DNA from 2 places in the Candidatus Pantoea rara genome. Region 1 is predicted to be linked to the other one. Evidence: predicted binding sites of a transcription regulator. Region 1 holds the regulator's gene; the other holds the start of a gene.
What was found. The regulator CRP, encoded in region 1, controls carbon source genes, mostly activating them, when cyclic AMP is high. The targets are predictions, from matches to a motif close to ATGTGANNNNNNTCACAT.

Region 1 (3,460 bases):
CACCTCAACTTTCAACGCGTCCCGACTGTCGATACCTCAAACCCATTCGCTGCCCGCGCCATTCCGTCACTGGATGAGAGCTTTGTGGTGATTCACTTTCAGGCGCTGGAAGATATCGACTTCCCCTACCTTTTGGCGATGCTGCAGGGTTCGTTTATCTCGCACATCAATACGCTGGTAGTGCCCGGCGGCAAAATGGGTCTGGCGATGGAGTTGATCATGGGTCCGCTGGTGAAGCGACTGATGGAAGGCAAACGGATTGAATAAAAGGCCAGTCATGGCTTCTCAGCCGAGTGACTGGACCTGATCAGGGTGAATCTGACAGCAACACGTACGTTCCACACGCAGGGAGCCGCCTGACACCGGGCTGGCTCAGATTTTGCCCGTGACTTTAACGGCCCCTCAGCCTGTTACAGCTCAATGACTTCATAGCTATGGGTAATCGTCACACCTTTACCCAGCATAATGGCCACCGAACAATATTTTTCAGCAGAAAGATCCACCGCGCGTGAGACCGCTTTATCCTGGAGCCCTTTACCACTCACGATAAAATGCAGGTTGATGTGCGTAAAGATTCGCGGCGCCTCTTCACGACGTTCTGAGGTCAGTTTTACTTCACAATCAGCCACATCGTTGCGGCCTTTTTGCAGAATTGAAACCACGTCAATCGCGCTGCATCCGCCGGCCGCCATCAGCACCATCTCCATTGGGCTGGGCGCTTTATCACCCGAATTTCCATCCATCAGTATCTGATGGCCGGATGAGGATTCTCCGAGGAATGTCAGCCCTTCTACCCATTTCACTCTTGCCTGCATGATTTTTGCTCCGGAATACGCTGTTTTCTCGCCAGAGTACGCTTTCGCCTGGTAAACAGCAATCCAGAGAAATCCGCCTATAGCTGAAGCGAGACAACAGAAGACAGTCGGCAAAAGCTGTGCTACAAACAGTGCTGAAAATATTTTTCGTCACCCGATGGCGAAGCCGGGAAGGATGATGCGCACTGCGCCTGATGCGGCCCGAATAATTTCCTGAAATGGAAACGCTTGAAGCTTTCACCGCCTGACAGGGAAAACTGCCCCCTGTATTTTGGGCACGATTACAACAGAGGATAATAGCGAATGGTTCTCGGCAAACCGCAAACAGACCCTACACTCGAATGGTTCCTGTCCCATTGCCATATTCACAAGTATCCATCCAAAAGTACGCTGATTCACCAAGGTGAAAAAGCAGAAACGCTTTACTACATCGTTAAAGGTTCCGTCGCGGTTCTGATTAAAGATGAAGAAGGCAAAGAGATGATTCTTTCCTACCTGAATCAGGGCGATTTTATTGGTGAGCTTGGCCTGTTCGAAGAAGGCCAGGAGCGCAGCGCCTGGGTGCGTGCGAAAAGTGCGTGCGAAGTGGCGGAGATTTCTTACAAGAAATTCCGTCAGCTGATCCAGGTTAACCCTGACATCCTGATGCGACTCTCATCGCAGATGGCGCGTCGCCTGCAGGTCACGTCTGAAAAAGTGGGTAACCTCGCTTTCCTCGACGTCACCGGACGCATTGCACAGACCCTGCTCAACCTGGCGAAGCAGCCAGATGCCATGACGCATCCCGACGGCATGCAAATCAAAATCACGCGTCAGGAAATTGGCCAGATTGTTGGTTGTTCACGTGAAACCGTGGGCCGTATTTTGAAGATGCTGGAAGATCAGAACCTGATCTCCGCACACGGCAAAACCATCGTCGTTTACGGCACCCGCTAATTCCTGTCACCCACGGCGTGATGGCAACATCACGCCGTTATTGTTTGTGTTGGGCCGATGTGGCGTCGAATTATTTACCATCCTGAAGTTAACTACGCCTTGCGGCAAACGCTGGTGCTCTGTCTGCCGGTGGCGCTGGGCTGGCTGGCTGGCGACCTGCAAAAAGGTCTCCTGTTCTCATTAGTGCCCGCCTGCTGCAACATCGCCGGTCTGGATACCCCGCATAAACGCTTCTTCAAACGCCTGATCGTTGGCGGCAGCCTGTTTGCCCTCGGCAGCTTTCTGATGCAGTGGCTTACCCTGCATGCTATTCCGCTGCCGCTGATCCTGTTTGCCATGCCCTTATTGCTCGGCGTTACCGGCGAGATCAGCCCGCTGCATGCTCGTCTGCTGCCCGGCACCCTGATTGCCGCCATCTTTACCCTGAGCCTGATTGGCCGCATGCCAATCTATGTTCCCCCGCTGCTCTATATCGGCGGCACGCTGTGGTACGGGCTGTTCAACTGGTTCTGGTTCTGGCTGTGGAAAGAGCAGCCGATGCGCGAGAGCCTGAGCCTAATCTACCGCGAGCTGGCTAACTACTGCGACGCCAAATATACCCTGCTGACGCAGCTGACCGACCCGGAAAAGGCACTGCCACCGCTGCTGGCCCGTCAGCAAAAAGTGGTCGATCTGATTAACACCTGTTATCAGCAGATGCATATGCTGTCGGCAAGTCGCGATCACAGCCATAAACGGCTGACGCGCGCCTTTCAGGTCGCGCTGGATCTGCAGGAACATATCTCGGTCAGCCTGCATCGGCCGGAAGAAGTGCAGAAGCTGGTCGAACAGAGCCATGCGGAAGCGGTGATCCGCTGGAATGCCAAAACCATTTCAGCCCGGCTGCGGGTGCTGGCGGATAACATCCTTTATCACCAGCTACCCGACCGCTTTGCGATGGATAAACAGCTCGGCGCGCTGGAGAAGATCGCGCATCAGCATCCCGACAATCCGGTGGGTAACTTCTGTCTTTACCACTTCAACCGCATTGCGCGGGTTCTGCGCACGCAGAAACCCCTGTATCAGCGCGATCTCATGGCGGACCGTCAGCGTCGTCTGCCGCTGTTACCGGCACTGCGCAGTTATCTTTCGTTCCGCTCCTCGGCGCTGCGCACTGCCGGACGCTTTGCGGTGATGCTGATGCTGGGCAGCGCGCTGGCGCTGTTCTTCAACATCCCCAAACCCTACTGGATCCTGATGACCATTATGTTCGTCAGCCAGAACGGCTACAGCGCCACCCGTGTCCGCATCCAGCACCGGGCGCTGGGCACCTTTGCTGGTCTGGTCATCGCGGCCGCGACGCTGCGCCTGGCGGTGCCGGAATCGCTGGTGCTGATGATCATGCTGGCGATAACCTTTATCAGCTATCGCTTTACCCGCCAGTTCTATGGCTGGTCGATGATTGGCTTTACGGTCACGGCGGTTTACTCGCTTCAACTGCTGTCGCTGAATGGCGCGCAGTTCCTGCTGCCGCGACTGATGGATACGCTGATGGGCTGTCTGATCGCCTTCGGCGGAATGCTGTGGCTGTGGCCGCAGTGGCAGAGCGGCTTACTGCGGCAAAATGCCCATGATGCGCTGGAAACCTATCAGGATGCTCTGCGGCTGTTGCTGGGCGACGAACAGTCACCAGAGAAACTGGCTTATCAGCGCGTGAAGGTTAATCAGGC
Region 2 (3,460 bases), 350 kb from region 1:
CCGGCTACGATCTGCCACTGAGCGAGCTGGAAAACTTCCGCCAGCTGCACTCAAAAACTCCAGGTCACCCTGAATATGGCTACACCGTGGGCGTTGAAACCACCACCGGTCCGCTGGGGCAGGGCATCGCCAACGCCGTCGGCTTCGCCATTGCTGAACGCACACTGGCCGCGCAGTTTAACCGTCCGGGTCATGACATCGTAGACCACAACACCTATGTCTTCATGGGTGATGGCTGCATGATGGAAGGTATTTCTCACGAAGTCTGCTCACTGGCGGGTACGCTGAAGCTGGGCAAACTGGTTGCGTTCTACGATGACAACGGTATTTCTATCGATGGTCACATTGATGGCTGGTTCACCGATGACACCGCTAAGCGCTTTGAAGCCTATGGCTGGCACGTGGTGCGCGGCGTTGATGGTCACGATGCAGATGCGATTGCTAAAGCGATCGACGAAGCGAAGCGCGTCAGCGACAAGCCTTCACTGCTGATGTGCAAAACAGTAATCGGCTTCGGTTCACCGAACAAAGCGGGCACCCACGATTCACACGGCGCACCGCTGGGTGATGACGAAGTGGCACTGACCCGCAAACAGCTGGGCTGGAACCACGCACCCTTCGTTATTCCTTCAGACATCTACGCTGAGTGGGACGCGAAAGAAGCAGGCAAGGCGAAAGAAGCTGCATGGGATGAGAAATTCGCTGCGTATGCGCAGGCACATCCTGAACTGGCCACCGAGTTCAAACGTCGCGTGAGCAACGAACTGCCTGCGAACTGGCAGGAAGAGTCGCAGAAATTCGTTGAGCAGCTGCAGGCGAACCCGGCGAAGATCGCCAGCCGTAAAGCCTCACAGAATGCTATCGAAGCCTTTGGTAAAATCCTGCCGGAATATCTGGGCGGCTCTGCCGACCTGGCACCGAGTAACCTGACTATCTGGTCTGGCTCTAAGCCTATCAACGAAGATGCGGCTGGTAACTACATCCATTACGGCGTACGCGAGTTCGGCATGACCGCCATCGCCAATGGCCTGGCGCTGCACGGCGGCTTCCTGCCTTACACCGCCACCTTCCTGATGTTCGTTGAATATGCGCGTAACGCAGCGCGTATGGCGGCACTGATGAAGATCCGTCAGATCATGGTCTACACCCACGACTCTATCGGTCTGGGCGAAGATGGCCCGACGCATCAGCCGGTAGAGCAGATGGCGAGCCTGCGTACCACACCAAACATGAGCCTGTGGCGTCCATGTGACCAGGTTGAATCCGCGGTGGCATGGAAATATGCCATCGAACGTCAGGATGGCCCGACGGCGCTGATCTTCTCCCGTCAGAACCTGGCGCAGCAGGAACGTGATGCTGCACAGCTGGCTAACGTGACGCGCGGTGGTTATGTGCTGAAAGATTGCGACGGTACGCCTGAGCTGATCCTGATCGCGACCGGTTCAGAAGTTGAACTGGCTGTCGGTGCCTGGGACAAACTCACCAGCGAAGGCCGCAAAGTGCGCGTGGTCTCTATGCCGTCAACCGATGCTTTCGACAAGCAGAGCGATGAGTACCGTGAATCTGTGCTGCCGAAAGCGGTCAGCGCTCGTGTTGCTATCGAAGCGGGCATCGCGGATTACTGGTTCAAATACACCGGCCTGAACGGTGCTATCGTGGGTATGACCAGCTTCGGCGAATCTGCTCCGGCTGATCAGCTGTTCGAGCTGTTTGGCTTCACCGTCGACAATGTGGTCGCGAAAGCGAAAGCGCTGCTGGCGTAAAAATCGGCCAGGCGGGCCTGCTCCCGTCTGGCAGTGAAACTAAAGGGACGAGCGTTTCGTCCCTTTTGCTATTTTATTCCTGCAGTAATAAACAATTCTGGCTTCAATTTGTGACGCAGATCCAAATTTAAGCAGTCAGATTGATCGCAATCATTCCTGTTATTCCTTCCTTCTATTATTCTGGCTGAACCGTTTCAGTTGCGGGGCGAACCGCCCTGATTTCGGACAATGCCGGGTAAGAATCTCCTGTACAAAGTGCAGTGAAACGCTCAGGCTAACGGCACGTTTTTTTCAGTCTGACGTGGCAGGAGAGAAATGACGGTACGGGTAGCGATAAATGGTTTTGGCCGGATTGGACGCAACGTCCTGCGTGCGCTCTATGAGACGGGCCGACGTGCAGAGATCACCGTCGTCGCGATTAACGAGCTGGCAGAAGCCACCGGTATGGCGCACCTGCTGAAATACGATACCAGCCATGGCCGTTTTGCTTTCGATGTCCGCCAGGAGCGTGATGTCATGTGGGTGGGGGGCGATACCCTGCGCATTTTGCACCGTGCAGAAATAGCCGATTTGCCGTGGCGTGAACTTGATGTGGATGTGGTGCTGGACTGCACCGGCGTCTATGGCTCACGGGCTGATGGCGAAGCCCATCTGCAGGCGGGTGCCAAAAAAGTGCTGTTCTCTCATCCCGGCGGAAACGATCTCGACGCCACCGTCGTGTTCGGCGTTAACCAGCAGGATCTCACCGCCAGCGACCGCATCGTTTCCAACGCTTCCTGTACCACGAACTGCATTATCCCGGTCATTAAACTGCTGGATGATGAGTTTGGTATCGAATCCGGCACTGTTACCACGATCCACTCGGCGATGCACGATCAGCAGGTGATCGACGCCTATCACAGCGATCTGCGCCGGACCCGCGCCGCCAGTCAGTCGATTATCCCGGTGGATACTCGCCTGGCGGCAGGCATTACCCGTATTTTTCCGAAATTCAACGATCGCTTTGAGGCGATAGCCGTTCGCGTCCCGACGATTAACGTGACGGCCATTGATCTCAGCGTCTCAGTGCATAACGCGGTAACAGCGTGTGACGTTAACACCTTGTTGCGAAGCGCGGCAGAAGGGGCATTTCGTGGTATAGTTGACTACACGGAATTACCGTTAGTCTCAGTAGATTTTAACCATGATCCGCACAGTGCCATTGTGGACGGAACACAAACGCGGGTCAGCGGTCAACACCTTATCAAGACACTGGTCTGGTGTGACAATGAATGGGGCTTTGCTAACCGAATGCTCGACACGACGTTAGCGATGGCCGCAAGCGGTTTCAGGTAAGACGCGGTTTGCGTCTGGCAAAACTTATGAGAATCAACGAGAGGATTCACCATGTCTGTAATTAAGATGACCGATCTGGATCTGGCGGGTAAACGCGTTCTGATCCGTGCCGATCTGAACGTACCAGTTAAAGAAGGTAAAGTGACGTCTGATGCACGTATCCGTGCTTCTCTGCCAACCATTGAAGCGGCGTTGAAACAGGGCGCGAAAGTAATGGTTACCTCTCACCTGGGTCGTCCGACCGAAGGTGAATACAACGAAGAGTTCTCGCTGCTGCCGGTAGTTAACTACCTGAAAGACAAGCTGAGCGGCACCACCGTCACCCTGGCAAAAGATTACCTCGATGGCGTTGAAGTCGGCGC

Region 2: the regulator CRP is predicted to act here: its motif matches at 1,872-1,889, upstream of epd (erythrose-4-phosphate dehydrogenase).

What each region holds. Positions count from the first base shown of each region.
Region 1 is NZ_CP194942.1:419,075-422,534, reverse strand. Features, by position in the region: gene ACR8BF_RS01940 (phosphoribulokinase) at 1-267, shown strand, start outside; gene ACR8BF_RS01935 (OsmC family protein) at 411-815, opposite strand; gene crp (cAMP-activated global transcriptional regulator CRP) at 1,119-1,751, shown strand; gene ACR8BF_RS01925 (YccS/YhfK family putative transporter) at 1,809-3,460, shown strand, end outside.
Region 2 is NZ_CP194942.1:772,362-775,821, forward strand. Features, by position in the region: gene tkt (transketolase) at 1-1,763, shown strand, start outside; gene epd (erythrose-4-phosphate dehydrogenase) at 2,079-3,098, shown strand; gene pgk (phosphoglycerate kinase) at 3,150-3,460, shown strand, end outside.